Regions from separate parts of the Pseudoalteromonas sp. C2R02 genome, predicted to be linked through region 1. Evidence: riboswitches for the same ligand, from Rfam matches in the RefSeq annotation. Region 1 holds a riboswitch; the other holds the start of a gene.
What was found. Region 1 has a riboswitch for lysine ahead of lysC (lysine-sensitive aspartokinase 3). Riboswitches for the same ligand answer to the same signal wherever they lie in the genome.

Region 1 (16,336 bases):
TCTCTTTAGAGGTAGGAGATAGCTCAGACATTGATTTCAAAGAATCAAATATTCTTTTTTGCATCACAGCAATGATTGATTTTGACATGGGAATATTTGAAGAATTCATCAAGACTGATTCAGTTTCTTCAATTATTTTTTTATGTTTTGCCAATTCTTGTCTACGTTCAACTTCTTGTTTTTCTTTATGCTGTTGCATAGCATTTACCCAAACGGCAATTACTACTAAAGCAACAATCAAAACAATGATGATAGAAACTATCATATGTGCATCTCTTTAAATAAAACGAATAATCAAACTTAATCTTACATAAATATAGTAACTTATACCAATTTAGACGATAAATTTTTAAATTAATTCTAAGGTATTTTTAAAGTGAAAATACTACCACCTAATAAACCACCATTGTTGAGTTCGATACTGCCTCTTAAATTGTTTGTTTCATGGGCATTTGCAATTAAATTTGCAAAATATAACCCTAAACCAGTGCGGTTATTAATTAAATTGGTTGAACTCATTTTATCAGTTGGTGAGTTTAGCATTAGATCAGGATAACCGTTACCATCATCATAAATATTAATTTCGAGTACTTTATCTACGATTTTAGCTGTGATTAATATTTTTGATTTTGTATACCTTAAAGCATTAACTAAAATATCATTGAGTAAATTGCTGACTAAATCTAAATCAAAAAACCAAGCAAGCTCTTCTTCAACATCACATGTACATGTTATTTGTTTATTATCTATGTACATTTCATTTTTTGCCCAAAGCTCATCGACTAATTCATCAATATAATGCTCTTCAACATTGAGAGGAAAATTTTTATTATTGTTTTTATATAACGCCAGTAATTGTAATAGGTTGGAATTTACTCTGGCTATCTCATAATGTATCTGAGCAAGTTCTGCACGGGTTTGATTATCATGATCGATTTTTTCATTTATTAAATCAATGGATTGTAACAGCATACATAATGAGTTTTTCATATCATGCATGCTAGCACCTAGTACGGTAGAAAAATCAATTTCAGTTTCTTTCATTATTTCACTTTTCCAGTTTGTGTCGCTAACTGTGCTTTTATATGGTTAAATAAATTTTGGCTATGGGTATATCTGTGATCTGATGGCTCTAAGTTTTCTAAAGATTGCGCACATAAAGTTAAAATAGCTGATTCAACATGCTGTTTATTGTCAGATAAAGCAAGCTTGTATAAACATTGTAGCAAGTTTAATGCGACATTTGCGTTGCTTGGGGCATTCAATAAAGCGGTTTTAAATGCATTCATAGCTGTAACATAGTCTTTTTGCTTAAATTTAAGCATGCCTTGTTTATTATAATTCTGAGACTTCTTGGCATTTTCTTGGGTAAATAGTTCTGATTGTTCTATACCTATCGTCTGCTCGATAATGTTTTTTATTTCATTATTTTCAATGTGTTTTTCAATAAATGCAATTTCTGAGATTAAAAACGGTTTTAATTTATCCGGGTGGCTTGATAAATTTTGTAATAAGTTAATGATCCCAGTCAAATTACTATCACTTTTATCAAGTAAATATTTAAGTAATAGTTGATGTAGTTCAACGGCTGTTTTTAATTGAATATTATTAGGATAATTTTTTGTGATTGTCCTATAAACTGCATTATATTCTTTTGGCGCTCGTCTTGATAAAGCGCCAAAAGAGCCAAGTTGAACCATACAGATTACTTGTAATGTATTAATGAAATCATCTGGCAATATTTTTATAGAGCTTCGGCCTAATAAAAGTACCTTTTTAAAAGCGGAATATGCAGTTTCAATCTCTAGGTATCTTAGTGCTAAATAACCTAATTGCCTTTGCCTTATTAGTGAGTTCGGGGAAATTTCTATGGCTGTTTTTAATAAATTAAAAGCTTGTTCATAATCACCTAAATTACAATAAGTTTCCCCTAACAAATCATATGCAGCGAGCGCGTATTTATTTTTACAAATAATCCGCTCTGATAAATCTTTTACTTTTGGTAACATACCTAAACCGGCGTAAGATTTTGCTAAGCCCATAAGTGCCCAGTTCAGTTCCTTTTGTTCAATCACACTGTTATAAATATTAGCCGCTTTTGCATACTGACCCGACTTTAATAGAATATCGCCTTTTATTTTGGTACAAGGCATTGCTGCGCGTTTATTTTTTAATGGCAGCACATCGCATAAAGAGAGGGCTTGATTTGGTTTGTTTTTATTTAAACTAGCATAGATAGGCTGTAATAATTGGTTTTGCTTCATTAATTTATCTAATCGTGCTTTTAACGAATTACGCGTAAAAGGTTTTGCTAAATAATCATCAGGTCTGTATTCAAGCGCTCCCATAACCAAGTCCATTGCGGTTTCGCCGGTGATCAATACAAAAATAGTATCAGCTTTAAGTAAATTTCTATGATTTAATTCTTCTAGCAATTGCAACCCGCTTAAACCTTCGCCTAAGTTATAATCAACGAGTATCATTTTATGATAATGTTCGGCGTATATTTCAAGCGCATCCTCAGCATTTGTACAGGTATCTACATGGCGTGCGCCAAAGCTTTCTACCATATTTTTAAGTGATAACCTAAACTCTGAGAAGTCATCAATTATTAAAAAAGAAATGTCAGAATATCTGTTGAGTGAATTGTTCATATTGTCGTATAAAATCTTAACATAGTTTAAATTTAGGTGTATTTAGTTAAAGTTTAAAGGGAATGCATAAATAATTGCAAAATAATCAATTTAGAACTTGGAATAATAAGCACAAAGGATTATAACTATAAGTAATAACAAGAGAATTAAATATAATGAAATTACAGCAATTAAAATACATCGTTGAAGTACTAAATAATAACCTAAATGTTTCTGCAACAGCTGAAAATTTGTATACATCTCAACCTGGGATCTCTAAACAAGTACGTATGCTTGAAGATGAATTAGGTGTACAAATTTTTGGAAGAAGCGGCAAGCACTTAACGCACGTCACTTCTGCTGGTAAAGAGATTATTAATTTAGCTCGAGAAATCCACTCAAAAGTTGAAAGCATTAAAGCGGTTGCTAATGAGCATACTTTACCAGATCAAGGTAAGTTAAATATTGCTACGACACATACGCAAGCAAGATATGCACTGCCTCAAGTGATTCAGGGTTTTATGCAAAAATTTCCAAAAGTATCTTTGCATATGCATCAAGGAACACCAACACAGATATCAGAAGCCGCAGCCAGGGGCGATGCAGACTTTGCAATTGCAACTGAAGCACTTCATCTTTATTCTGACTTAGTAATGTTGCCATGTTATCACTGGACACGAAGTATTGTTGTAGCTAAAACTCATCCATTAGCTAAAAAACGCCATAATTTAACGATTGAAGATATCGCACAATATCCTCTGATCACTTATGTTTTTGGCTTTACCGGTCGCTCTGAGCTTGATAAAGCCTTTAATGAGCAAGGTTTAGAACCTCATATTGTATTTACAGCAACAGATGCGGATGTGATTAAAACTTATGTGCGTTTAGGTTTAGGTGTTGGTGTTGTTGCATCTATGGCAATAGATCAAGTGACAGATACTGATTTAGTATGTATTAATGCAAGCCATTTATTTGCTGCTAGTACAACAAAAATAGGATTTAGGAAAGGCACTTTCTTACGTACTTATATGTATGACTTTATTGAGCGATTTGCACCACATCTAACAAAAGAGTTAGTTGAACGAGCAAGTTTACTAAGAAATCAAGATGAAGTGGATGCCTTGTTTAAAAATATAGAATTACCTGTCAGATAACTTATTACTGGGGTCAGAACCAATAAAAAAGGCTTGAATTATCAAGCCTTTTTTAATTTATGTCCTGACTAGTAATGAAAAGCTAACACTCAATAATATTTACTGCTAGTCCACCTCGAGCGGTTTCTTTATATTTAGTTTTCATATCATTACCTGTATCTAACATGGTTTTGATTACTTTATCTAAGGATACCTTTTGTTCACCAGAACCGCGAAGCGCTAATCGAGCAGCATTGATTGCTTTTACTGAACCCATTGCATTCCTTTCGATACAAGGAACCTGTACAAGGCCGCCAACTGGGTCGCAGGTTAAACCTAAATTATGTTCCATACCAATTTCAGCAGCGTTTTCAACATGCTCTACATTGCCACCCATGATTTCAGCAAGTGCACCAGCTGCCATTGAACATGCAACACCGACTTCACCTTGACATCCTACTTCTGCGCCAGATATTGAAGCATTCTTTTTATATAAAATGCCAATAGCAGCTGCTGTTAATAAATAACGGGTTGCGATATCACGATCAACGGTTTTAATGAATTTATTATAATACATCAAAACAGCAGGCAGAATTCCAGCTGCACCATTAGTGGGAGCAGTCACAACACGACCCCCTGCAGCATTTTCTTCATTAACAGCCATTGCAAATAAATCAACCCAGTCCATAGCTCGCAGTGGATCATCATTACTTTCTACATTTATTTGTAGATATAAACTTGGTGCACGACGTTTAACTTTTAAGCCACCAGGTAAAATACCTTCAGTCTCAATGCCTTTAGTGATACAAGCTTCCATCACTAGCCAGATATTATAAAGTTCATCCTTTATTTCATCGACAGACCTAAGGGTTTTTTCATTAGCCATCATCAGTGTCGATACGCTATAGCCTTGTTCTTTACATAAAGAAACAAGTTGATCTGCTGAATCAAATAGAAATGGCGCAGGTTGTTCTTCACGTTTTGCTAATTCAAGTTGTTTTTGGTTATCGAAATCTTCTTCTAAGACAATAAATCCGCCGCCAATAGAGTAGTAGACTTGGCTATGGATCTGAGTTTCTCCATCAAAAGCAACTAGCTCCATCGCATTAGAGTGCTTAGGTAACGTTTTTCTTCTATGAAATACCACTGCACCTTTCTTAGGGAACTTCACAGGGAATGTTTGATCAAGATGGATTATTTCATCTTGTTCAATTTTTGCTAAAATTTCAGGTACTTTATCTGTATCTATCGTATCAGGATTAAAACCAGCCAGCCCTAAAATGACTGCTTTACCAGAGCCATGACCGATACCTGTTTGACCTAAAGAACCAAATAACTCTACTTTTACTTCTGTAACTTTGCTAATCAAATTTTGTTGTTGTAATGATTTAACAAATAAGCGTGATGCACGCATAGGTCCCACTGTGTGAGAAGATGACGGACCTATTCCAATGCTAAACATATCGAATGCACTGATCATAAAAATTCTCTTAATACCTAGAACGGATTAATAATTATAACGTATTAAAATTAATTATATTCATATAAACCGATTGTATTTATTTATCAATATCATAAAAAATATTAAAGAAAAGAATCGGGATATATTACACAGAAGGTAAAATAACGTTTTTATTACTAGGAGTAACTTGTTTAATTAGATTTAAAATAATTTGTGCTGTCGCGCCCCACAGAAGCCCATAATCTGTCATAAATCCCTTCAAAACAACTTGTTGTTGATTTCTAGTGAAGTTAAGATCTATCCAATTATCACTTTGGCTTAATTGGTTGAAGGGAATGAAAAAAGTATCAGATACCTCAGATGTTTGAGGGCTTAAAGTTAAATTAGCGTTTATTTCTCCAACATATGGTTTTATTTCAAAACCTGTTAGCGTCCAGTAGCTATTCATTTGTCCAATTAAATTAATTTCATGTTCTGGGATCCCGAGTTCTTCTTTGGTTTCTCTAAATGCTGTCGCTTTAAGCGAGGTGTCTTGTTGTTCAAACTTACCGCCAGGAAAACAAATTTGGCCTGGATGATGTTTTAAATAACTTGGGCGCTTACATAACAATACATGTAGTTTTCCTTCAATATCACAAAGCGGAACAAGCACAGAGCTTTTAACCGCATTATGTGGGTATCCATGATCGCCTACTAAAGCATTTAGTTGAAACTGAGGTATAAACTTATGAATGTTCACATAACTCCTTAATCCTATATGAAATTAAATTATGAACTCTAAAATTAGTATCACATATTCGTAAGCTAAATGTAATGCGGGAATCAATATTAGGGCTTAGGCTTAGATAATAAAAGCTAATAAGCAGCAATTATAGTTTAAATGCCACTGAGTACTGGTAATATTTAAGTACTTTCTCAAATAATTCTGGATATTTAGCATCAGCTATTGAATCGGCAACTATGCCGCCGCCAGCCCAGCAGTTATACCAATTGTATTAATTAACTTCCCATTCAGCGGGAGTTAAAAGCGCTTTAGACAAGGCAAATAATTGAAGCCATAGTTATTCTATTTAAAAATTATTTAACGCTGTATAAATCGCTTTTAAACCCGCCTTACAGGAGCCTCTGGGGATTTACACTTCGTTGTTATGTTATCTTTTAAGGGAATAACCATTACTGCGATAACATGCCTAGAATTGAAAATCCCCAAAGACTCTGAGTAGGAACTTACTTAATACAATTGGTATTAATGTGATTAGAGTCTTTATCGCATACTAAAGTACGTATGGTAATGCTAGTATCCATATTGCCACAAGCACTATGTAACTAAATTAATTTACAGTAGTTTCAGCCTTCATATCACTGAGGACTGGCAATATTTTATGCACTTTATCAAAGGTTTCTTGATATTCAGCATCAGGTGTAGAATCGGCTACAATGCCGCCGCCAGCCCAACAATGAATTTGCTTAGATTCTTTATCACATATTAAAGTACGAATGGTAATGCTGGTATCCATGTTTCCACAGGCACTTATATATCCGATCGACCCACAGTATATAGAACGTCTATGAGGTTCGAGTTCTTCAATAATCTGCATAGCGCGTATTTTAGGGGCACCAGTGATAGAACCGCCAGGGAATGCTGCTTCTAATTGATCTATAGCTGTTTTCCCATCTGCTAATTGTGCTGTAACAGTACTCACTAAGTGGTGAACAGCAGCAAAACTCTCTATTTGAAAGATAGCCGGAACCTTCACGCTGCCAGGGGAGGCGACCTTTCCTAAATCATTACGCAATAAGTCAACTATCATCACATTCTCTGCGCGATCTTTTTCAGAGTTTTCAAGCTTAAGTGCATTATTGTGATCAATAACAGGATCATTACTTCTTGGTAATGTGCCTTTAATAGGCTTAGTTTCAATGAATCTATCTTTGATTTGAATAAAACGCTCAGGAGACACTGACAAAATACTACCTTTAGGGTGATTTATGTAGGCGGAAAAAGGCGCTTTGTTTTCTTCTCTCAGTTTTAAATAAGCCTGCCAAGGTTCACCTTTATACTGGGCACTGAACCTTTGGGCTAAATTGATTTGATAGCAATCACCAGATTTTAGATAATCTTGCACGCAATTAAAGTTTTTAGTGTATTGGCTTTTACTCATATTAGCTTGCCATTGTGAAGCCAATTGAAAACGCTCTACTTGATCAGGTGTGTCTGACAATAAAAGTGATTCATATAAATCAAAGCGATTAAAATCAGGCTGGGATATAAAAAACCACTTGTTAGTTTTGTGATCAAAGATAAGTGCATCAGGATATAGACCGACAGCCATATCTGGTAATGAGATATCATCAATTGAATTATTGTCAATATTTTCTATATATCGCCCTAAATCATATGAAAAATGTCCTAATAAACCGCCACTAAAAGGCAAATCATAAGGCGCCTTTAGGGATGAAAAACTTTGTAAATGTGTTTTAAGTAATTCAAAAGGCGAAGATAGACATAATTTATTATTGACAAAACATTTACCATTACGCGCTTCAATTGTTTTCAGTGGACTGAAAGCAATCACATCAAATCGATTGTTAATGTGCTTAGGATTGGCTGAATCTAAAAAAACGGCCCAAGGCTGTGCACTAAATCGCGAAAAAACTTCACAGCTTGTATCTGAGATGTGTATTTCTCTGCAGATTAATTGTTCTTTATTCATTAACAGTCTTTTACTTTAAATATATAGCGTAAATAAGATGGAGGGGTATTATACTGATAGAAGTAAAAGATGCGAGTTTAGTCTCTTGCGCTTTTGTCATTAATTAATTTCAAAGAGATTTTTCTAAAATTTATTACACCTTGGCCTAAGTTAAGTTAAAATATAGAAAATTGAAAAACAAGCCACCGTCACTGGCCAACAAAGGATACAGTATGACCATTATTCGTCAGCAAGATTTAATCGATAGTATTGAAGACGCTTTACAATATATCTCTTTTTACCACCCTTTAGATTTTGTTCAAGCACTTGAAAAAGCATATCACCGTGAAGAAAGTAAAGCGGCAAAAGATGCGATAGCACAAATTTTGATTAACTCTCGTATGTCAGCTGAAGGTAAACGTCCATTATGTCAAGATACTGGCATAGTAACGTGTTTTGTAAAAGTAGGCATGGATGTTAAATGGGATAAAACTGATTTAACAGTTCAGCAAATGGTTGATGAAGGTACACGTCGCGCATATTTAAATCCTGATAATCCGTTACGTGCATCTATCGTTTCAGATCCTGCTGGCGCACGTAAAAATACAAAAGATAATACACCATCTGTTGTTCATGTAGATTTAGTGGCGGGTTCTGAAGTAGAAGTAATGATCGCTGCTAAAGGTGGCGGTTCAGAAAATAAAACTAAAATGGTTATGCTTAACCCTTCAGATGATGTTGCAGCTTGGGTTGAAAAAACATTACCAACTATGGGCGCAGGTTGGTGTCCACCAGGTATGTTAGGTATAGGCATTGGCGGTACTGCTGAAAAAGCAGCGGTATTGGCAAAAGAGTCATTAATGGATCCGGTTGATATTCATGAGCTTATGGAGCGTGGTGCACAAACAACTGAAGAAGAAATGCGTTTAGATATTTTTGAACGTGCAAATAAACTAGGTATAGGCGCACAAGGCCTTGGTGGTTTAACGACAGTTGTAGATATTAAAATCAAAACAGCACCAACACATGCTGCTTCAAAACCCGTTGTGATGATCCCTAACTGTGCAGCTACGCGTCATGTACATTTCACTTTAGATGGTTCAGGTGCAGCTGATTTAAAAGCACCTAAATTAGAAGATTGGCCTGAAGTGACTTTTGAAGTAGGTGAAGATACGCGCCGTGTTAATTTAGACACATTAACGAAGGAAGATACCCAAGAATGGAAAATGGGTGAAACAGTACTGCTATCAGGTACCATTTTAACAGGTCGTGATGCAGCGCATAAACGTTTACAAGATATGATCAATTCTGGTGAAGGTTTACCTGAAGGCGTAGATTTTGATAATAAATTTATCTATTACGTAGGTCCAGTTGATGCGGTTGGCGATGAAGCTGTAGGTCCTGCTGGTCCTACAACTGCAACACGCATGGATAAATTTACTGACTTAATGCTAGAGAAAACGGGCATTGTTGGCATGATAGGTAAAGCGGAACGTGGTCCTGCAACAGTTGAGTCTATTAAGCAAAACAAATCAGTTTACTTAATGGCTGTAGGCGGCGCCGCTTACTTAGTATCTAAGGCAATCAAAAAAGCACGTGTTGTTGCATTTGAAGACTTAGGTATGGAAGCTATTTATGAGTTTGAAGTTGAAGACATGCCAGTTACAGTGGCTGTAGATAGTGAAGGCTCTAATGCGCATACTCAAGGCCCTGCAATTTGGAAGGCTAAAATTGAAGAGTTAGACTCTAAACTTAAGTCTTAATTTAAGATTTAATATATGAAAAATAAAAGCGCTACGGCGCTTTTATTTTATGCGAAATAAAAAGGGATAAAAATGAAAAAAGTATTCGCTTTATCACTGCTTGCTGGCTCAGTTGTAACTGTTGCTCAGGCACAAGAAACAACAAAAGAAGCATTCACAGTTGAAACGTTAAACTCATTAAATTCTGTTCATAGTATGAGTGTTTCTCCTGATGGTTCTAAGTTAGTTTATGCTTTAAAAACACAATCAGGCAGTGATTTATATTTAAAAGATTTAGCATCTAATACAAAAGATAAAAAGCTAACATCGCATCCTGCAACAGAATCAGATGTCACTTGGACTAATGACAATAACAGTATTTTATTTTTAGCTAATAGAACTGAGTCGACTCAGGTTTGGCAATTAAAATTAAATGGTGGCGAAGCACAAGCTTTGACTGATTTAGCGTTAAGTGTAAATGGCTATAAGCTGTCACCTGATAATAAAAAGTTAGCACTGGCTTTAGAAGTATTCCCAACGTGTCAAACAATTCAATGTTCTGTTGATAAAAAGCATGAACTTGAAAATGTAAAACACACAGCAAAAGTGTATAAACAATTACCTGTACGTCATTGGGACACTTGGAAAACTGAATTTAGAAGCCATATATTTGTTGCAGATATATCAGCTAAAGCAGCAGTTCAAGCATCAGATATAACACCTGACTGGGATACAGATATTCCTGCCAAACCTTTTGCAGGCATGGAAGAGGTGACTTTTACACAAGATAGTTTAAATGTTGTATTTTCAGCTAAAGCGCCAAGTAAAGATCAAGCTTGGACAACAAACTATGATTTATTCAAAGTATCGATTGAAGGTGGCGAAGTTGAAAATTTGACTGCAGAGAATAAAGCATGGGATTCACAACCTGCATTTTCTGCTGATGGACGTTTTATGGTTTATCTCGCCATGAAAAAACAAGGTTTTGAAGCAGATAAATTCTCTTTAATGCTAAAAGATTTAAAAACCTCAGAATTAAAAGAAATCGCGCCTCTTTGGGATCGTAGTGTTTCAAGCTTTACTTTTGCCCCAAATAATCGTGCTGTATATGTTGTAGCACAAGATGTAGGTCAAAAAAGTATTTATGAGATCAGTACTAATTTTGGTGATGTGAGAAAAATATACTCAGATGGTAGTGCTGGAGACTTACATTTAGCGGGCAATAAAATAATATTTAGTCGCCATGCTTTGAATTCGCCAAAAAATATATTCTCAATTAACCGTGATGGTTCTGATTTACATCAGTTAACGGATATTAATAAAGATACATTAGCTAATGTTCAATTTGGTGAGTTTGAACAGTTTAACTTCCCTGGTTGGAATGATGAAAAAGTGCATGGTTATTTTGTTAAACCATGGAACTTTGATGCAGAGAAAGTTCAGCAAGGTGAAAAGTATCCAATCGCATTTTTAGTACACGGTGGCCCTCAGGGATCATTTGGTAATTTATTTAGTTCTCGTTGGAATGCACAATTATGGGCGGCGCAAGGGTATGGCGTTGTGATGATAGACTTCCATGGTTCAACGGGTTACGGACAAGATTTTACTGATTCAATCTCAAGAGATTGGGGTGGTAAACCTTTAGAAGACTTACAAAAAGGTTTTGAGTTCATCACAAAACAACAAACTTGGTTAGATGCTGATAATGCATGTGCATTAGGGGCTTCTTACGGTGGTTATATGATGAATTGGATAGCTGGTAATTGGACAGACGGTTTTAACTGTTTAATCAATCATGCGGGCTTATTTGATATGGATAGCTTTTATCAAAGTACTGAAGAACTTTGGTTTCCAGAGCATGATATGGGCGGCGCATTTTGGGCTGATACCCAAGATTATAAGAAATTCAATCCAGCTTCTTTTACTAAAAACTGGAAAACACCTATGTTAGTGATCCACGGCTTGAAAGATTACCGTGTACCATATGCTCAAGGCTTAGGAGCTTATACAACTTTACAACGTATGGGCATTGAGTCTAAATTGGTTATTTATCCAGATGAAAATCACTGGATCTTAAATAAAGATAATAGAGTTCATTGGTACGGTGAAGTTTTTGACTGGATGAAGAAACATACTCAAAAATAATCATTGAATAATTCAAACATAATAATTCCAAAACCAATCTAAGTTTATTAGGTTGGTTTTTTTGTATAGTTATAACACAGTTATATTTGATATATACAACTGAAATATTTTACACTTGTCGTGCATGAACTTCCTATTTTTTTGTTTTTTCTACTCTTTTTAGTTATTAACTAACCGCGTTATGTCTGGTTTCTTTTAAATTTAACTTAAACTTTTAATAAATATTCACCTTAATCTCATATATATCTTTTATAAGTTTTTAGCCTTAATCTAGATCAAAAAGGCGCATAGTTTTATATGAATTTAAGTGTTAGACTGCGCGCCAAATTTGTACCCCATTTTTTTCATTATTTTGTAAAAGGTTAAAAACCCAATGGTTACTGGCATCATATTGGCTCTGGTCGCAATCGCATTTTTATTAATTGTGATTGAAGATATTATTCATGTTAATAAAGCAAAAACAACATTATTTTTTGGTACTTTATGTTGGATTATTGCATTTATCTCACCTATTAACGGTCAAACCACTGAAACAGTACAGCATCAGTTAGACCATAATATTTTGGAAATAGCGACCTTATGGTTATTTTTAATGTCAGCCATGACATTTGTTGCTTATTTAAACTCAAAGGGTTTTATACAAAACTTGGTACATAGAGTGATGCCAAAGAAAATCACTGAAAGAAAGTTGATGTTTTTAATCGGTTTAGCAGCTTTCTTATTCTCTTCTATATCAGATAATATTACTGCAACACTTATTTCTCTTGCTGTTGTTCTTTCACTCAAGTTAGAAGCTAAAAAACGTATCAAGTACGCAACTTTAATTATCTTTGCCGTAAATTCGGGCGGAGTATCATTGATCACAGGCGATGTAACAACATTAATGATATTCCTAGCTGACAAAGTAACAATAGGGCATTTACTTTTATTAGTCGTGCCATCAGCTTTCAGTGTACTGATTTTAGCGGGGTTACTGTCATTGAACATGAATGGTACTTTAACATTTGAGGCGCAATCACATAGAAGAATAGAAAAAACAGATATTACAATTGCGGTAATATTTTTATCTACTATTACTGCAACTTTGCTTTTAAGTGTAATGTATCAAGTGCCGCCTGTTCTGACTTTCTTATTTGGTTTATCTTTAATGTTTTTAGTTGCACAATTTTTAATGCGTAAGAAAGATGTGAATAAAAAAATCATCGATTATATACGTGAAATTGAATACGATACTTTACTATTTTTTGTAGGTGTTTTATTACTTGTTGGTGCAATGAAAGAAGTTGGGGTATTAAATCAGTTTACGCATTTATATGAAATTTTAGCACCTGAGTATGCAAATTACTTAATGGGAATTTTATCTGCAGCAGTTGATAATGTGCCATTAACCGCGGCATTATTAAAAGCTGATATCGCGATGGATCCAAGACAATGGCTTGCATTTACTTATGCTACAGGTGTGGGCGGTTCTATGCTAATTATTGGTTCAGCAGCCGGTATTATTGCTATGAGCAAAATTAAGGAGCTTACATTCCTAAGTTATTTGAAAATGAGCTTCTATTTATTAATCGCATATACAGTAGGTTACACTGGTGCATATTTAGCCGGATTTTTAATGCCAAACGTTTAATTTAATTTCAGCCAAATTAATTATTGACAGCTAGACGTCTAAAATGTAAATTTCAAGTCCCTACTATTTGGTAGGGTTTTATTTGAAGCATTTTAAGCTTCAAATAACAGAAGAGGAGCGAAAGCCAGGTATATTAGTGTGAGGAGCGGTATCCAGAGATCACTAATGAGGGGGACTTTCGCCGAGAGAAATGATTTCGCCGTGAAATTGTTTTTCGGTTTTTGAGGCTGAATCCTCAAAAATTGTCACCGAGTATTAAAGCTTAAATTTAAGTTTTAATAAGGTGGAGAGCTTCTGGCTGAGACATTTTATAGCCTTAATACTTTTAGTATCTAGATTTTAGTCCTGCCAAGTTCTCCTTATAAGTATTAGGAGATCCCATGAATTCATCTTATGTTGTAGCAAAATTTGGTGGCACAAGTGTTGCCGATTTCGACGCGATGAGCCGTTGCGCTCAAATTATTCAAAACAACTCACAAGTGCGCTTAGTTGCAGTGAGTGCCAGTGCGGGTGTAACCAATCATTTAGTTGCATTATGCCAAAATAATTTAACTCAGATTGAGCGTAATAAACACGTTACACAAGTATGTGACATTCAAAACTCTATATTGAAAAATATCACTTTAGATTCAGATTTAGCGGATGGTTTTAACCAAACGCTTAATTTATTTCAAGAGCTTGCTCAAAATGATAATCCAAGTGAAAAAAACAAAGATGCATTATTAAGCTTTGGTGAAAGGTTATCATCATATTTATTTACTCAAGTTTTACGAGGGTTGGATATCAATGCAGTACGTTTTGACGCAAGAGATGTACTTAAAACTGATAGTCAGCATGGTAAAGCAATACCTAATATTTCAGCAACAAAAGATGCCGCATTAACAGATTTATGTCCTTTACTAGAATCTCAAGTGGTTGTTACACAAGGATTCATAGGTTCAGATAATCAGGGCAATACCACAACTTTGGGGCGTGGCGGTTCTGATTATAGTGCAGCTTTATTTGCTGAGGCAATTGATGCTTCTGCGATACATATTTGGACTGATGTTGTTGGTATTTTCTCTACAGATCCTAGACTGTGTGTTAAAGCAACGCCGATCGCTAAATTGAGTTTTGATGAAGCTGCTGAAATGGCAACTTTTGGTGCTAAAGTACTTCATCCTGCAACTATTTTGCCAGCAAGTCGGGCGGGTATACCTGTATTTGTAGGCTCAAGTCGTGAGCCTAATGAAGGTGGTACTTGGATTGAAAAAGAAAAAACAATACATAGTGGCATTCGTGCTGTTACACAACGTAAAAATCAAATTTTATTAACGTTAAAAAGCCCTGAAATGTTATTGGCGAGCGGTTTTTTAGCAAAAGTATTTACGATTTTAGCGCAATATAATATTTCAGTTGATTTAGTAACGACTTCGGAAATAAGTGTTGCACTTACACTAGATAATGCGCCAAATGCCAGTCGTCCTGAATTAGATCAAGCATGCTTAGACTTACTTTCTGAATTTTGTCATGTGACAGTTGAAAATAACCTAACGCTTATCGCTTTAATTGGTTCTCAAATTCAATTACAGCAACAGGAAGTTAATTTGATGCAAGTATTATCTGATTTTGACATTCGTATGATCTGCCACGGTGCAAGTAAACATAATCTATGTTTTTTAGTTGAGCAATCTCGTTCAGATCATATTGTTCAATCAATCCATAGTAGATTGTTAGAGGCTTAAAGGCATATTTATGGTTTTGAGAACAACATTATTTAATGGCGTGTTATTTATCAAGGTAATATCAAAACCATCATAATGACATGATGCTGTATATAATTGACGTTTTTGGATTTCTTCAAAAACGTTTTTACTTAATAATTGCGATATGGGTAATCGAATCGTTTTGGCAAGTGCCTCTTTTAAAGTCCAAATCCTATAAAAAATAGTATGGGGCTGATTTGCAGTTGAAATAAGCTGCACTTCATTTTCATGATAAAAATGATTAGCTAATTTTATAAATGACCGCTTTTGATTGATATGCTCTAAATCTACGCCAAATGATTGGCTTATCTGACTTAGCGCTACACAAACCATGCCTTTACTATGGGAAATGGAGATAGATATCGGCAAAGGTTTATTATTATAAAGTACTTCTAAACGACTGAGTTGTTGATTGAACTTAGTTTCTATTTGAGTAAATTCACAGTTTATTATAGTGGTTATTAATTTTTTTATAATATAACGGCTAGCTAAGTACTCTTGTTTTGCAGAATACTTTTTTCGTTTATCGATAGTGGAAATTTCAAATTCTGAAAATATTTTTTCATAGGGAAACTTATCAATCTCAACTTGTTGTGATGATAAAATGAATAGGTTTATTCCTGAGCTTAGGATCTTTTTATCTTGTTTATTTTCTATTTTAAGTTCATTTTTAAAAAAGGGACTAAATATCATGGTTCCTGTCTTATGTTACTTGCTATATAGGCCGATAAGCCTGTAAAATTCGATTCTGTTGGCATGCATGATACATAATAATAATAAGAGATAATAATAAAATGGCAGAATTACGTGATGGCTTTCAAAGTCGTTTAGGTTTTGTACTGGCAGCGGCCGGCGCAGCTGTTGGACTTGGCAATATTTGGGGTTTCCCTACTCAAGCTGCAAATCATGGTGGTGGTGCTTTTCTACTGGTATATTTTCTTGTTATTTTTCTGCTTGCCTTACCTGCACTGTATACCGAATTATATTTAGGGCACAGTGCGCAAGCCAACCCAGTCGAGGCCTTAAAACAAGCATGTAAAGAAAACTCAGAAAACATGGGCGCTGCAGCTGGATATATCGGCTTATCAGGTGCAATTGTTATGTTGAGTTTTTATTCAATTGTAGCTGGTTGGATGCTTGCATATAGTTTAGA
Region 2 (16,336 bases), on a different contig from region 1:
TAGAGGATTCATAGAAAGTATAAAGCTTTGTTAACTGCGAATGCTCACCCCATCACTTAGTCTTTCTTTGCTTTTATTTAGTAACCTAATTGAGCATCAATTAAATTAATTAAAGATTCACCTTTTGCCATGAGTCCATAGTTTGTTGATATTTGTTCAACTATGGTATTGATACTTGTAAGGGCTGAGGTATGCGGTGTGCAAATAATGCGAGGATGCAACCAAAACTTATGATCTTGTGGTAAAGGCTCGGTTTGAAATACATCTAAAATAGCGCCTAAAATTTCATTATTATCTAACGCTTTTAATAAGTCTTTTTCGATTAAGTGCTCACCTCGTGCAACATTTATTATGCAGGCGTGATTTGGTAAATGTTGAAAAAGGTCATAGTTTAAAATGCCTTTTGTTTGCGCTGTAAGTGGTAATAAACAGATTAAATAATCAGATGATTTTGCCATTTCAGTTAAGCCATCATCACCATGGTAGCAATTAATGTTCTTAATATTTTTTTCAGAGCGAGACCAACCTGACACTTCAAAGCCATTTATATTTAAAAGTTCTGCTGTTTGCTGACCTAATTGGCCTAAACCTAAAATTCCGACTTTTGATGTTTGGTGCGCTCTTCTTGGCTGCCATAGTTTTTGTTGTTGTTTAACCTGAAACTCATTGAGTCTCAGTTTGAAATTAAGCACTTGGCCAAGTACATACAGTGCCATATCATTAGCGAGTTTTGGGTCTACTATTCTAGCGACAGGTACATTTGGTAGTGGCTCATGTTTAATTAAGCCATCGACACCGGCACCAAAAGAAGAAACCGCTTTGATATTTGGTAAATTACACCATAAATTTTTAGGCGGATTCCAAGCTAAAACAAACTCGACCTTTAAAGGGTCTTGAATGTTAGGCCAAACTTCAATTGTAATTTCAGGAAGGGCATCAGATAACAAGGCTTGTAACTTTGTCATATCTCTATTTGGTACAACAATCAGTAAACTCATTTTTAATTCTTTATTGTTTCAGCTAATATTTATCATACCTTCTAGCTATTTTTTAACAATAAAGTTTTAAACTTGAAGCCATAATAAATGATTACTATATCCAGGTACCATTATATGGTCAGCGGATGTTTTAAATACATTTTTGAGTGTTTTTTTTAGTTGAATTAATTGAGATTCATGCTCAGCAACAAAGTTAATAAATAGCCAGCCATTTGAATTGAGCACATGATAAATATCTTCGTAAAAATCTTGCTTGAATAAAAAAATGGGCGGATCAACTTTACAAAATAAATCAACAATTATCCAATCAAAAGTTTGTTTGCCTTTAAGCTCAACGGTAGCATCTTCACAATGTAAATTTGAAGCTGCAAAACCACCAAAATACTTTTTGTAACAATGTATTATTTCTGAGTCTTTTTCTACTGTAATGATATTGGCTTTAGGATAATGGAGATGTAAATAATTTCGGATAGCACCTGCACCTAAACCGAGTTCTAGCACTGACTGTGGTTCTGCTAATGGTTGCCATATTTCAGAGAGTGTTTTTAAATGAGGGAAAAGCAGATGTTCTGGATTATCTTTTTCTATAACTGATTGTAATGTTTGATCTATTAGTAGCCACCTTAATTGTTTATGTTGCCTCACTTGTATACTTTGACCATATTGTTTATGCCAATAAATAACATGACCAATATCATTACAATGTTTTATAAAGTTGCTACTGATCACGCCTGTTTTGGCTTTAATATAATCCATACATTCCTAGGTAATTGATTTCTTATAATTAAAAATTCAAGGATTGACTTAGGAGCATAGTCAAGCTTTAGCAATCATGCCAATGATGTATTTTATCTTCAGGTTTTTTGTTGTATGGTATTTTGCAAATAAAACCGCTTCAACAGGAATTTTTATGTTTAAGGTGACAACACCCAACAGTAGCCAAGACTGGCAGGATTATTATCAATTACGTTGGCAAGTTTTACGTGCTCCTTGGGATCAACCTAGGGGATCAGAGCAAGATGATTTAGAACAAGACTCTGAACATAGATTTATTAAAAATGATAAAGGTGATGTTTTAGGCGTAGCAAGATTACACTTTAATAGCCATGTTCAAGCGCAGGTTCGCTATATGGCAGTATCTGATGAACATAGAGGCCAGCATTTAGGTAGTCGATTATTAAATGAATTAGAGTTGCTAGCTTGGGAGCAAGATGTTGATGAGCTAGTGCTATTTGCAAGAGAACGCGCGCTTAATTTTTATCAAAGTCATGGTTATGAAATAAAAGAAAAAGCACACTTAGCATATGGTGATATTCAGCATTATCGTATGGTAAAAAAACGCCCATCTCAACCTGGCTGGTTTAGGCATCCTGATTGGGCTCAGGTATTACAAAATACTTGGCGTGAATCAATTCCTATCTCTGATGCGATGGGCATAAAAGTCGAAAGTTACACCGATTGGCAATTTACCACTCGTGCTGACTTTGGTGCGAATGTAAATCTTCATGGCTCTATGTTTGCAGGATCGATTTATAGTTTGGCAACTTTAACTGGTTGGGGTGCAACATACTTAGCCCTTAAAGAGCAAGATCTTGAAGGTGAGATTGTATTAGCTGATGCCAATATTAAATACTTAAAACCGTTAAAAACACAGCCAAAAGCAAGTGTTAAATTAAGTGACTGTGAAGGTAAACTCGCCAAACTATCTAGTGGTGATAAAGCTAAATTTATCGTACCGGTTATTGTATATGATGGCGAAGAAGCCGTTGCAGAGTTTGAAGGTATTTTTGTGGTATTGCCTAAAAGCTAAAAAATAAAGAGGCTAATTCATAATCAAATTAAATTAGCCTCTTAAGCTTAAAATACAATCGATAATTGTAAGCCACTATATAAATGTTCTTTTGACTCCCAGTTATTACCATCTATTTGTCGTAATCTTGTAAATACATCTATTTTGATTGGTTTGAGATCAAATCCAATGCCTACACCTATATACCCATCAATATCATCATCTTGGCGTTCTGTATCAAAATAATCATATTCTTCATTTTCGTAATAATAAGTGCGTTCATCTTCATCTTTGTCATTTAAATCGTCCCAAATAAGCTCAAATAAATCTAAACCTACTTCGCCATAAATTGATATATCAGAAAAGTAGCCAAATTTAAAACCTGTATCCCATGTAAGATAATCATTGCTATTGCCTGTTTTATCAGTGATATCAGCATAGCCAATTGCTGAGGTCATATAGGCACCAAAATGAGAGTGAGGATCACCAAAGGGGATTTCTATACCGATACTTGAGATCGAATCTGTATTATGGCTTTCATTTTTTGCAAAAATTGCAGGGGAGAAGTTATTAGCACTAACCAAACATGGCATAAAACTAAATAAAGTAATACTAATTAATAAAAGTGAGATTTTTTTCATGCATGAAAATCCTTTTAGTGTCAGTAAGAAATTACTAACGAATAGTTTAAAGCTTATCTGTTTTGAGTTTGTGAGAAATTGTCTTAAATCCTGTGAAAAATTGTAAGGTAACCAAAGGGTTTGATAAAAAATGAACAATTGATATTTTAAATTTATGAGTTTTGTGTATTATTATAGGTACTTGATTGACAATTAACTTATATGGATTTTGGTGTGAACGACTATAAACAGTCTATAACGAATATGTCTTGGTGTGGTCTGGTGTCTTTGGCGATTGCGCAAGAAAATGGCGAGTGTGGTTTTAATGCGATGCATGAAAATCGATTTTTAAGTAAATGGTTAGATGTTGCTTATAAACAAAAAAGATTTTCGAAAACGATTGCTGTTGATTTAGAGCATTTGATTAGAATTGCAAAAAGTAAGGGACAATTTGCTAAGCTTAAAGAATTGTTAATTGAGTTGTATCAGCAGCCATAAATTAGTTAAGGTGGCTAGATTAACCACCTTAAGCATAAACTTATGACTTTATAGTAAGTCACTTAATAATATACCAACCCCAAAACGTTCTACTGAAGCATTGTAATCTATTAAACTCTCGCCATAGCCATTAAAGTATTGCGCGTATCCGCGTAATCGACCCCAAAGTGGAAATGACCAATCTAGCTGTAATGCACCACGGTTATCACTACTTAAGTTATTACGACTCATAAAGCCAAATTCGTGTTCTTTGTAACGATAAGCTCCAGAAAACTCGTAATACCCCATATACTTATGAATATCCGGATTATCATCACCTTCTGGTTGAGTAGGAGCTTCTTTTTCATCTTCTGGTAATCTGTACCAAGGTTTAAAGCTGAAAACGAAACCACTTTGCTCCCAAATTAAATTTGCATAAATTCGATTCCAAGAACGTGAAAGCGCAGTACTTTTACCATTAGATTGATGTTCAGCACCTAAAACCACTACCATTTCATCACCCCAAAGGGTATTTTCTTTATCGAGAATATTAGCCCAATAGATTTCTGGTTGGTAGTTAGTTTCTCTAAATGGCGCTGAAATTTCGGAATTATATACTTGCCAATATGATTGCATTGTAAAAGCAAAATATACAGCTTGATCGTCATCAGAAAAATTATCAAAGACAGGTACTTTTAATGATAATTGGAACTTAGCTTCAAAGTTATCGAGGACTTCTTCATCGTCTTCTAGTCCTTCAGAGTCAATAATTGGAATATTGTTAGGACTATTCATATACGTGACTGGCAGCATATAATTACGTTTATGCGGCGTGATCACATTAGGATTACTCTGAGATACTAACTCCCTTGAAACGCGTTTATCAATTGCAGTAAATTGTTTTTCTTCAGCGAGCTCTTTACATTTATTTTTTAAATCAGCGATAGTTTGTGAGTCATCGCCAGATAATAATTCATTTAAAACACATTGTTTTACTTGAGCATGTTGTTCTTTTTGTGGCTCAACCTCTTGCTCTGCAACACTGACAAAGCTGACGCTCAGTAATGACACGCTAATAAATTTAGTAAACAAATCCATGATGAAGTTTTTGGGTAGGTTAATTTGTAGCTAGTATACTGAATTTAATTGTAATCTAAAAAGAAAAAGGCAAACGATTTTCACCGTTTGCCTTGAGTAGTCATAAATTTATGATCCATGACTCTCACGCAATATTGTTTGAACTCACTAATTTGCTAGGTGAGCTTTTGGTAATTGGTAAAAAATTTATAAAGTTCAGTACCTTGATTAACACTTGCCGATGCAAAATGTAAAATTGTTATTGCATCTTGATCTAAACAAATAGATTGCAAAGGTTGCTCTGATAAATATCTTTCCATACGTAGTATGTTAGCTATTGGTTCACCTGCTTTTATATGGCTCCCAAGCGGCGCTAAGTACTCAACCATGCCGCCCATAGGCGCATAAAATGCGATGTAATCTTTTAATTCACATACATATCGCGGCATTGTTTTAGGTTGATATTGTGAGTCTGTAAAAGCTTCTTTATAAGTTAAATAACTTAAAATACTGTTAGCATCGTGCTTCGCTTCTTTCAGATCAATTAGCTCTTGAGAACCCAATTCAACTGTAAAAGCTTCTACTGCAACTGGGAAATCTTTCCCTAAAGTTGCAAATGTTTCTGTTAGGTTCCACCAAGGGCAAAAGTTTGCTTCATCCATTGCACCATCAAAATCATTAGGGATCATAAGTACATGTGGAATATCAAAATAGCTTGCACTAGATTTTGCATATTCAGGACAATATAAATGTTTACTTGAGATTGGCCCTGTATGTAAATCAAGTACGATATCAGCTTGATGCGCTAATTTTTGTAAGTTTAATGCAATGCGTTTACCTGTAGTAATGGCATAAGCAGGACCATCTAATATTTTATCTACTTCAGATATCAGTGATTGTCTAAATTCGCTTTTAATAGTTTCGATATCACTATCTAAGTGTTTATTTGCAAACTCATTTACTAAATGGCTATTGTCTTGGTACATGCGGTTCCAATTAGTACCAGTGATAGGATCAAAGCGACCCAAAGTGAATTCACCTGACTTTTGATTACAGCCAATTGGATTTGCATAAGGCACTAAAGTGATATCAGCTGTTAAATGCAACTGTTTTAACTGCTCAAGTAACTGATAAATTACAGCATTACCTTGTACTTCTGCACCGTGCATATTGGCTTGAATATACACTTTTGGGCCTGTGCCATCGCCTTTAATACGATAAACAGGGATCGTTAAAGGTAATCCATTAGCAATTTCACCAACTTGAATATCTTCTTGTGTGATTTGGTTTGTTAATTGTGTTGTCATAACCAATTACCTTAATACAAATAGCTTTGAGCGGGTTGAGCTGGGCGAATACAATGAGTTTGATTATTTTCAATCACATATTCTGCAGCAAGTTCATGGCATAAAAAATAAGGCATGCTTTCAGTAAAACCGTAAGCACCACATTGATTGAATACCAGCCAGTCATTTTCATTTATATCACTTGCGAAAGTATGCTCACCTAAGCTATCTAGTGCGGTACATAAGGGTCCATGCACATTAAATGATTTACTAGGCGCATTAGATTCCCTTAATAATAATGCCGGGAAATCTTGAGATGTCACTGCTGGACGTAAAATGTGGTTAATACCGCCAGCCATAATGAGTTGGTCTACACCGTAGTTTTGCTTTTGCTCGACCACAGGATTAGTGTAATAGCCGTATTCACCCACTGCATAACGACCAAGCTCCATCCAAAGTTGTTCAACACCAGCATTTTTTTTGATAAGGCACAGCGCTTCGATTAACTCAGGCCAATGCAGTTGTTTATCTTCTTCGGTATAAGGGATGCCTAAACCACCGCCTAAATCGAGCGTTTTTAATTCAAAACCTAAATCTGTAGCTAATTGCTGTAAAGGTGCAACCATTTGCGACCATAAATCAGCGAGTTTTTCAGTGCTGAGCATATTGCCCCACTGAAAAATATGTAAACCAGTAAAGTTCAGCTGTGCGTAATCAGCAATATTAAGTGCTTGCCATTGCTCACACCCTAAACCAAATGGTGTTAAGCTATCGCCACCTAATGGATTTTTTTCACCTTCAGGCCAGCGTAGCTGTACTCTTAATAATATGTTTAGCTCAACTTCTTGTGCTGTAGCTTCTTCATTCAACCAAGCTACTTGGTTAAGGCTCTCAGCAACAAATGTGCGCACGCCTAAATTAATAAACTCATTAATTTGGCGTTTGCTTTTGGCTGGGCCAGTATTAAGAACACGATTAGGATCTATACCTTGTTTGAGCACTTGTTTTAATTCACCACTGCTTGCAACATCAAAATTAAAACCAGACTTATCTATAGTTTTAATGATAGAAGAAAGCGGGTTAGCTTTAACTGCATACCATAACTTAATACCTGCATCACTGACCGATGAAGTTAGGTTTTGTAAATGTTCAGCTAAACCATCTAAATCATAAGTAAAAAATGGGTAAGGCTCATTTTTACTGATGGTATCGATATGTTGGCGAATATGCGTGCTCAAAAAACTCATAATGATCCTAATTTCATTTATCTTAAAATATCTTCTAACTCTAAAGATGCGTCGCTTTGCTCATCGCGGTATTTCACGATTAATGCACATGACATGCTTAAACCTTGTGCTTTACCCCATTCGCTAGAAGATGGACGAGAACCTGGAATTACAATTGCATTTTCAGGAATGGCTTCGCCTTTATCTAATACACGCTCATTAACACAGTCATAAACTGGAATAGTCGCTGAAAGGCGAACACCTGGCGCTAATACAGCACCTTTCTTAACTACAACACCTTCAACTAAAACACAGCCAGCACCAATAAATGCATCGTCTTCAACAACCACAGGGCTTGCTCCAATTGGCTCTAATACGCCACCAATTTGCACAGCTGCACTTAAATGTACGTTTTCGCCTATTTGTGCACACGAACCAACTAGTACGTTACTATCAACCATAGTGCCCGCACCAACATAAGCACCAATATTCACATAGGCTGGTGGCATGATGATAGTACCTGATGCAACATGAGCACCACGGCGTACACTTGAACCACCAGGAACCATACGTACATTATCTTGCGCTGAAAAACCACGTGGTGCTAAGTTATCTTTATCTACAAAGCCACCTGGAAATTCAATGTTAGAGCCATTTTTAAAAGCTTCTAAAATACCTTTTTTAACTTCAACATTGGCATGCCATTGACCATTTTCGTCTTGAGATGCCGCGCGTACAGTGCCGTTTTCTAAATTATTTAAAAGTTCTAACCAGTTCATTTTTATATACCTATTCTTTAAATCTAAAATTCTGTTATTGCCAAGATAAAATTGTTGAGTTTGCGTGTTCTATTGCTGAAAAGTCGGTTAATTCAAGATGTGTTAATGGCGGTCTTAAATCAGCTAAAGGTAACCGACCTTGCTGTTGCATTAATACTTTTACGGGAATTGGATTGGCGACAGCAAATAAGCTATTTACGGATTGAGTCCATGTTTGGAAAAGGTTAGGGCATGTACCTAACAATGCGCGACGAACAAATTCAGCCGTTTGTTCAGGCCAAGCATTTGCTGCAACTGATACTAACCCTTTAGCGCCAGCTTGAGCGAAATAAGGTAGTAGGGCGTCATCACCGCTAAAAATAGATAATTCTGGAGCCGCAGTTCTAAAACTTTCAAATTTGCTAATGTCACCACTGGCTTCTTTCATAGCCCATAAGTTTTTGTGATGAGATAAGTTTTGAATCACTTCAGGCTCTATTTCAACAGCACTTCGACCTGGTACGTTATAGATCATACAAGGGAAATCAGCAGTCGATAATAAAGCATCAAACCATTGAGTTTGGCCTACAATGCCGGGTTTAGCGTAAAGTGGAGAACCGAGTAAATATGAATCAATTGATAGTTGATTACAGTATGAAACCCATTCTTGTTGTTGTTTTAAGTTACTGCCACCGACTGCGACCATTAAAGGCACATTTGGTTGTAATTGACATACAAATTCAACAATAGATTTATGTTCGTCTAAAGTAAGTGCTAGGCCTTCACCTGTACTGCCTAATAATAGAATGCCATTATTTGCAGCAACCTGATCAGCAACTAAATTTTCTAATGTTGCAAAATCAATATTATCTTGAGCATCAAAAGGCGTGACTAGCGCAGTCCATAAAGGATAGTCATTTAAGTTATATTTTTGGTTCATCTCTACCGAACTCATATCATATTCGAGTGGTAGTTTTGGAGGAGAGCCCGTAATTACCAATCGAACATATTAAATTCGAAGAGCAATGGGCTTAAGAAGAAAAAGGCTAATAGCCTAAATTCTTTAAGACCAGAAGCTCTCCACCATTAGGTGACAGTCAATTAGGATTCAACCCAATCGCCCGAAATTTTATTAAAGCAAATAATAAAAATCTCTCGGCGTTAATTCCCATCACAAGTTCTCATCGGAGTTTGCTCTCCTAAAACTTGTTACCTGAATAACGCACCTCTTCCAGCCCTATCATTTATCGTAAAGTGAAAGCTCACTTAACAATAAACTTATGAATAGGGGAATTAATGATTAATTAAATAATCAGTAATTGCGTGAATTGAAACATTTTAGACGTCTACATGTCAATGAGGTTTTTTGTTATTTGTTATAACAAATTTTTAAATCGGTGATAAATAAGGAGAGAAACGGAAGATTTTAGGTATAAAAAAACGCCCAACTAAAATAAGTTGGACGCTTTCGGTGAAAATACCTTTAGGGGAAAGTTATTTTATTAAAAGTTAACAGTTACTTCTGCAGAACAGTTATCGCTACCTTGGTCACATACTTTGTAAGTGAATGAACCTGAAGTTTTGAAGCTATCAGTAAATGAACCGTCATTTGCAGTTGTTGTTCTTAATGCATCGTTACGGTAAATTTCAACACTTGAAGTAGAAGCGCCAGTCCACGATAAGTTTACGTTATTCTTACCTTTAGAGCGTGAAGTAGTTGCACTTGCTGTGATATCGCCACCAGTTGGTGGCGTTACATCACCACCACAACCATTTGCAGTTAAATATGCATCAGCTGATGCAATTTTTACGATACCGTAACCAAAGTATACATCTTTACCTGAAGCGCCACTGTCTTGTGCTGTTGCTTTTAATGCATCGCGAATTTCAGTACCAGTACACTCAGTATGGTTTGACCATAATAATGCAGCCATACCAGATACTGCAGGAGTAGCCATTGAAGTACCGCTCATAAAGCCGTAATCAGAAGTACCAATTGTGATATCTGCATTTGTAGAACCAACAATTGCCGCGCGGTCTTCAAATGCAGCACCTACAGCTGGAATTGATGTTGCGTTAGTATCACCTAATGTAGCGTATAACATGCCAGCTTCATTATTTATAATGATCGCGCCTACAGCACCTGAGTTTTCACAGTTTTGTACTTTGTCATGGAAAGAAATATTACCACGGTCAATCACACACACATTACCGTTAGCACCAGAATCAGTGGCTTCAGCTGTGCCCATGTAATACGTATTACCGTAAATGCTACCAGAGTTTTCCATTGATGACGTTGCCATTGCAGTACCATCAATACTTAAAGAAGCACTTGTAGCCATGCCAGCAGGGTATGTTGAAAGCGTATCTACACCGCCAGCTGTTACTTCAACACACACTGTTTCATCAGTTATCGTCGTTGCACGACGACCTTTACCTGTTGTTACATCACAGCTTGGGAATTGTGAGAAATCAGCAATATTATTATCAGCATCGTTTGCGCCGATCATCATTACTGAAGGGTAACCTGCTGGGTATGAACGAACTGAGTTACCATCGTTACCGGCAGCTGCAACAACTAAACCACCTGCTGCTGTGAATGCTTTAAATGCGTTTTCTTCAGTGCTGTTAGCACCACCACCACCTAAGCTCATGCTGATGATGTTTGCGCCAGCACCTGAACACTGATCAGCAGCATGCGCTAAGTCAGAAGAGTAACCCCAGCCTTCAGCGTTAAATACTTTAACAATATGCATATCAACGCCAGGTGCCATGCCTACTACACCAACATTGTTATCAGCTGCACCAATTGTTCCTGCAACATGAGTACCGTGTGGACCGCCGTGCTCATCCCAATTACCAGTGCCAGAATCGTTCGAACCTGTAATGTTGCCCCAAACAAAATCTTGGTTCGAACGATCTAAACCTGAATCGATAACACATACTTTCATGCCAGCATTTGAATTAAATGCAACTTGGTTAGCTTGAGATTGGTATACAGCATATGGCGTAAGCTGTTGTGTCATAGCATTACCCATATCATCGCTATAGATAGATAAAGGCATACGGCGTGCATCTTCTTCTATTAACTCAATATGTGGGTTGTTTAATAACCCTTTAACTTGAGATAAATCTTTACCAGTAAAAGTAGCAGCAACAAAACCGTTACCGTCTAGCTTTAGTTCACCGCCCATTTGTTTTGCAAGTGCTTTTACAACACCTTTTTTGCTGTTATCTACTTTGATGATGAAACGGTCGTCAGCTGCTTGTGCACTGAAAGCCGCTGTTACTGCTAATGCTAATACTGATGTAGTGAATTTAGAAATTTTCATGTTAACTCCGAATAAGGTCGTTATTATTTTTATAAACTATGTTGTCGTTGTTCTTTCGTATTGGTGAGCCCTAATGAGCTTCTTATAATAGTGCTTTTATTATTGACTTTATCCGTAGTCAGCTATCCGTGGTCAGCACTTATTGATGTATCGATACTAACAATTAAAAATTTACCGGCTAGTAAATTACCGACAGGTTTTCGTACAAAAACGACGCAATAAAGGCCTTCTTTTTAAAATCAACAAGTTAAGAGTTAGCAAAAAAGTAACAAAAAAACCTTTTTTGTTACTTTTTTTGTGAAAGACGTAATTTAATGAGGAGTTATTACTCTAATACTTAGTGGCGTTTAGCAGGAAAGTATTGCAATTACTGGGTTGTTACAGCATTATCAGTTTTAGGTGTGTAAGCAAAATGTTATTTTTTTGACTTGTTCTAGTATTGCTTTGAACTATAGGTTTTTTGAAAAATCACTGATTTATAGTGTAAATGTTAATCAAAAATCTTACTTTTTAGTACAAAAACGACTTTTATTCGTCATTTTGCGACATATGAAGTTCCAAAGCAGAAACATAATCTTAGTTAGGTTAAATTTGGTGCAATTATTAAGCTAAATCTAGTTAGCACTTGATAAACAATAAATTTAAAGTGCGCATTTATTAACATTCTTGAATTTAAAGAATAAGTAAAAATGTGAAGACCTTTAAGATTAAAAGTAACCAGGGGTGAAATATGCGGGTACAACCTTTAAAAGCAAAGTCGATTTTAGCGACAGGGCTATTATCTTTGTTAATTGGCACTGTTGTTAGTTATACAAATAACGATACCAATCTAGGTATTAAAAATGAACAACAAGCGTCATATTTATTACAAGCTAAAAATATGGATGTTTTACACAATGCATTAAAAAAAGTGCGTATAACTCCTAGCCACGAACTATCTATCATTAATTCATATGCTGTCACAGTTTCAGATTCACAATTAAAAGCTTTAAAAGAGTATGGTGATTTTAAAGTTACTAAAAATAGTGCTGTAAAGCTTAGTGGCTCGATTGCCTCAGCTTCTTTAGAGCAAGTTTCTGTTGTAAATAAAATTGTTAATGCAACAAGCGTGCACCAAACGAGTAATTATGGTGCTGGCATCACAATGGCGTTTTTAGATACAGGGTTACGCCAAATGAATGGTTTGAGATCTGATGTATATGGTTTACAGAAAACTTACGGTACTTATGATGCTATTAATAACAAACCTTTAAATAATGATAATGAAATAAACGGTCACGGCACACATGTATCAAGTATCGCTGGTAATAGTGAATTAGATATCCATGGCAAACCTATGGGTGTAGCACCAAATGCGCGTATGGTTGGTATTAAAGCATTCGACTTTGAAGGTAAGGGCACTTATGCAGATATTATTCGTGGTATAGATTGGGCTTTACAATACAAGGACAGATTGAATATTCGAGTATTGAATATGTCATTTAGTGGTCCACCACGTTCTTACTACTGGGATGACCCATTAAATCAAGCGGTAATGAAAGCATGGCAAAATGGTATCGTTGTTGTCGCTTCTGCAGGTAATAAAGGGCCGGATCCTATGTCAATTGGTGTGCCGGGCAATAACCCATATATTATTACTGTGGGCGCTATGACTGATAACTACACACCTGATGATAGGAGTGATGATAAACTAACGAGCTTCTCTTCTGCTGGGCCTACAGTTGAAGGCTTTGTAAAGCCTGATTTAGTTGCCCCCGGTGGTCATATGAGAGGGCTTTTGCCTGCAAACACTCGTTTGGCAAGATCCCATCCTGAAGCGCATGATGGAGATAAATACTTTACAATGTCGGGTACTTCTCAAGCGACAGCAGTTGTTACTGGTGTAGTCGCCTTGATGTTAAGTAATGATCCAACATTAACGCCTGATGATGTGAAATGTAGATTAGTCACTACTGCGCAACCAGCGGTTTTAAAGGACGGTACCCCGGCATATAGCGTTTTTCAACAAGGTGCTGGTTTAGTTAATGCGCAGTCAGCTTTAAAGAGTCAGCAAACGCAATGTGCGAATCAGGCGTTAGATATTCAAAAAGATTTAACGGGAGAACAGCATTTTGGTGGCCCGGCAGCTATGAGTGAAAATGGAGAGTTTTACATTGTAGACGAAAATGGCGTAATGCTTAATGATGGTGGCTTTATATGGCGTGATGGCGGTTTTATATGGCGCGATGGTGGTTTTATTTGGCGTGATAACTTTGCATGGGGTGATGGCGGGTTTATCTGGCGTGATGGTGGTTTTATATGGCGTGATAGTGCCTATTCATGGAATGATGGTGGCTTTATTTGGCGAGATGGTTTCTCTAATACTGATGGTGGATTTATTTGGAGAGATGGGGGGTTCATTTGGCGAGATTCTATCGAAAGTGAGGTTGCTGTAAACCGTTGGGTGTCTCAAGAATAAAGTATTAATTCTGCTTCTAAGGCTGAACTTTAAAAGACAGCCTTTTTTTTATATTGTTTTTAGTTAAGATAGTTTTATTACTTATCATAGTTGTTATTTATGAATTCGAAATTCAAACTTTTTGCTAGTTTTATTTTTCTCTTCTTTTTTGTTTGTAATTTAGCTGCGTTTGAACCTGATTTTTTTAAAAAGCTACCGACAAATTTAGATGTTTCTCATCAATCAATTCGTGCGATAACACAAGATCAAGATGGGTTTATTTGGCTTGGGACTCATGAAAGTTTAAGTCGTTTTGATGGTTATCAATTAGTTTCATACCACCATAATCCAGATGAAAAAAACTCTTTAAGTCATAACATCATAAGCTCCTTATTAACTGATTCTCAAGGTCAGCTTTGGATTGGTACACGAGGAGGGGGGCTTAACTTATTTCAACCTAACAGTAATAGTTTTGCGCGTTTTGTAGAGCATACTAAACAAAACTCCCTTAGTAATAATAATGTCACTTTACTCTTTGAGGACTCACAGAGTGACCTTTGGATTGGCACTGAAAAAGGGTTAAATAAGTTAATTCATGGTACTGAAGTTATTAAAAACATTGCCAGTGAATTGACTGATGTGAGTGTAAGAGCATTAATTGAAGTGAATAATCAACTATGGGTTGGTACAGAAAACGAAGGTATATATGTTTATTCTTTATCAGGGAAGTTAATCTCTAAATTAGTTCATAATAATGAAAATCCACATAGCATTCCAAGTAATATAATCAGAGCTTTATTACATGATATTGATGGTAATATTTGGATTGGAACAGTCGAGGGAGGATTAAGCCGTTACCAGCCATTAAATGGAACATTTACCCACTTTAAACATAATTCTAATGTAGATAATTCATTAGCAAGTAATATAGTAACCACCTTATTTCAGGATAGTGATAATCGTATTTGGGTTGGGACTGATAAAGGTTTGAATTTATATAATGCGCAAACACAAGGGTTTCAAAGTTTTATTCATGCTAATAACGATATTAACAGTTTATCTAACAATACCATTCTTAATATTTTTGAAGATAAAGGGAAAATGATTTGGTTGGGCACGTTTTCAGGCCTTAATAGGTGGGATCCTAATGTTGCAACATTTAAACAGTTCACCTTACAAAATAAAAGTGGTTTAAATAATAACAGCATTCATAAATTTGCTCAGTTAAACAGTAATCAAGTGCTCATAGCAACATATGGAGGTGGTGTGAATGTGCTTGATTTAAGGACATTGAACGTTGAACAGCCAAAGTATAACCAGTATTTGAATGACAAAAGGATAATGGCAATTTTGAATCATGGGAGTTATATTTGGCTAGGTACACGTGCATCAGGTATTTTTCGCATAAATAAACAAACGGAGCAAATAACTCACTATCAGCAAAATGATAATAACCCAAGATCATTATCTGCAAACAGTATTACAGATATTAAAGTTGATAACCAAGGTGTAATTTGGGTCTCAACCTATCATGGGGGGTTAAATCGCTTCGAAGATGAAGGGTTTAGTCATTATCGAGCAAGTAAAGGTTCACACTCTATAGCACTGAGTACTGACCGTATATTACAAATTCTACCTGATAAGAATCATATATTATGGTTAGCAACTGATGGTGGAGGCTTGAATAAACTGAATACTAAAACTGGAGATATTCAGGTTTTTAAACATGATCACAAGAATAAGAATACTTTAAGTAGTGATGTTGCTTGGACATTGTTTTTAGATAGCAAAGAGAACTTATGGATAGGCACGGAAGCCAATGGTTTGAATTTATTAGTTGCTGAAAATAAAATAAAAAATACTGCTGAATTTAAGCATATTAATATTAATCATGGCATGAAAACGAGTACTGTGTTTGGTTTGACAGAGGATGATAGTGGGTCATTATGGATGATTACCAATAAAGGCGTTTCACGATATTTTGTGGATGAAAAACGTTTTGTTCACTTTAATATTAGTCATGGTTTACTTGATTTAGAATATAACTTTCAGGCAATATTGCAAACTAAAAACAATCAATTATTATTTGGCAGTGCAAAAGGATTTAACATGCTTGATCCTGATATGTTGCTTTCAAACCAACATGCTCCGCAAGTACAGCTAACAGATATCTATTCTCTCAATACTAAACTTAAATTTAATAAACCTTTATCTCAATTAGAAAAAATAGAATTTGATTATACTGATAAGTTAATTGCATTCGAATATACAGGATTAGACTTTGCGTCACCTGAATCAAATCAATTTAAATATAGATTACAAGGGTTTGATAAGCA

Region 2: it holds a riboswitch for lysine, as region 1 does, so the genes downstream of both, dapA (4-hydroxy-tetrahydrodipicolinate synthase) here and lysC (lysine-sensitive aspartokinase 3) in region 1, are expected to answer to the same signal.

The regions. Positions count from the first base shown of each region.
Region 1 is NZ_JAHKQC010000008.1:5,722-22,057, reverse strand. Features, by position in the region: gene KO527_RS00815 (hypothetical protein) at 1-265, opposite strand, end outside; gene KO527_RS00810 (HAMP domain-containing sensor histidine kinase) at 361-1,044, opposite strand; gene KO527_RS00805 (response regulator) at 1,044-2,654, opposite strand; gene cysB (HTH-type transcriptional regulator CysB) at 2,810-3,787, shown strand; gene KO527_RS00795 (L-serine ammonia-lyase) at 3,870-5,246, opposite strand; gene KO527_RS00790 (CoA pyrophosphatase) at 5,374-5,967, opposite strand; gene pabB (aminodeoxychorismate synthase component I) at 6,560-7,942, opposite strand; gene KO527_RS00780 (fumarate hydratase) at 8,155-9,684, shown strand; gene KO527_RS00775 (S9 family peptidase) at 9,757-11,808, shown strand; gene nhaD (sodium:proton antiporter NhaD) at 12,182-13,438, shown strand; lysine riboswitch at 13,541-13,740, shown strand; gene lysC (lysine-sensitive aspartokinase 3) at 13,819-15,162, shown strand; gene KO527_RS00760 (4'-phosphopantetheinyl transferase superfamily protein) at 15,151-15,876, opposite strand; gene KO527_RS00755 (sodium-dependent transporter) at 15,978-16,336, shown strand, end outside.
Region 2 is NZ_JAHKQC010000009.1:46,185-62,520, reverse strand. Features, by position in the region: gene KO527_RS01605 (glyoxylate/hydroxypyruvate reductase A) at 78-998, opposite strand; gene KO527_RS01600 (fused MFS/spermidine synthase) at 1,065-1,754, opposite strand; gene KO527_RS01595 (bifunctional GNAT family N-acetyltransferase/hotdog fold thioesterase) at 1,909-2,808, shown strand; gene KO527_RS01590 (hypothetical protein) at 2,856-3,428, opposite strand; gene KO527_RS01585 (DUF2913 family protein) at 3,642-3,905, shown strand; gene KO527_RS01580 (phospholipase A) at 3,954-4,982, opposite strand; gene KO527_RS01575 (succinylglutamate desuccinylase/aspartoacylase family protein) at 5,138-6,268, opposite strand; gene KO527_RS01570 (PLP-dependent decarboxylase) at 6,280-7,494, opposite strand; gene KO527_RS01565 (2,3,4,5-tetrahydropyridine-2,6-dicarboxylate N-succinyltransferase) at 7,512-8,252, opposite strand; gene dapA (4-hydroxy-tetrahydrodipicolinate synthase) at 8,287-9,171, opposite strand; lysine riboswitch at 9,297-9,470, opposite strand; gene KO527_RS01555 (S8 family serine peptidase) at 9,734-11,563, opposite strand; gene KO527_RS01550 (S8 family peptidase) at 12,294-14,021, shown strand; gene KO527_RS01545 (two-component regulator propeller domain-containing protein) at 14,121-16,336, shown strand, end outside.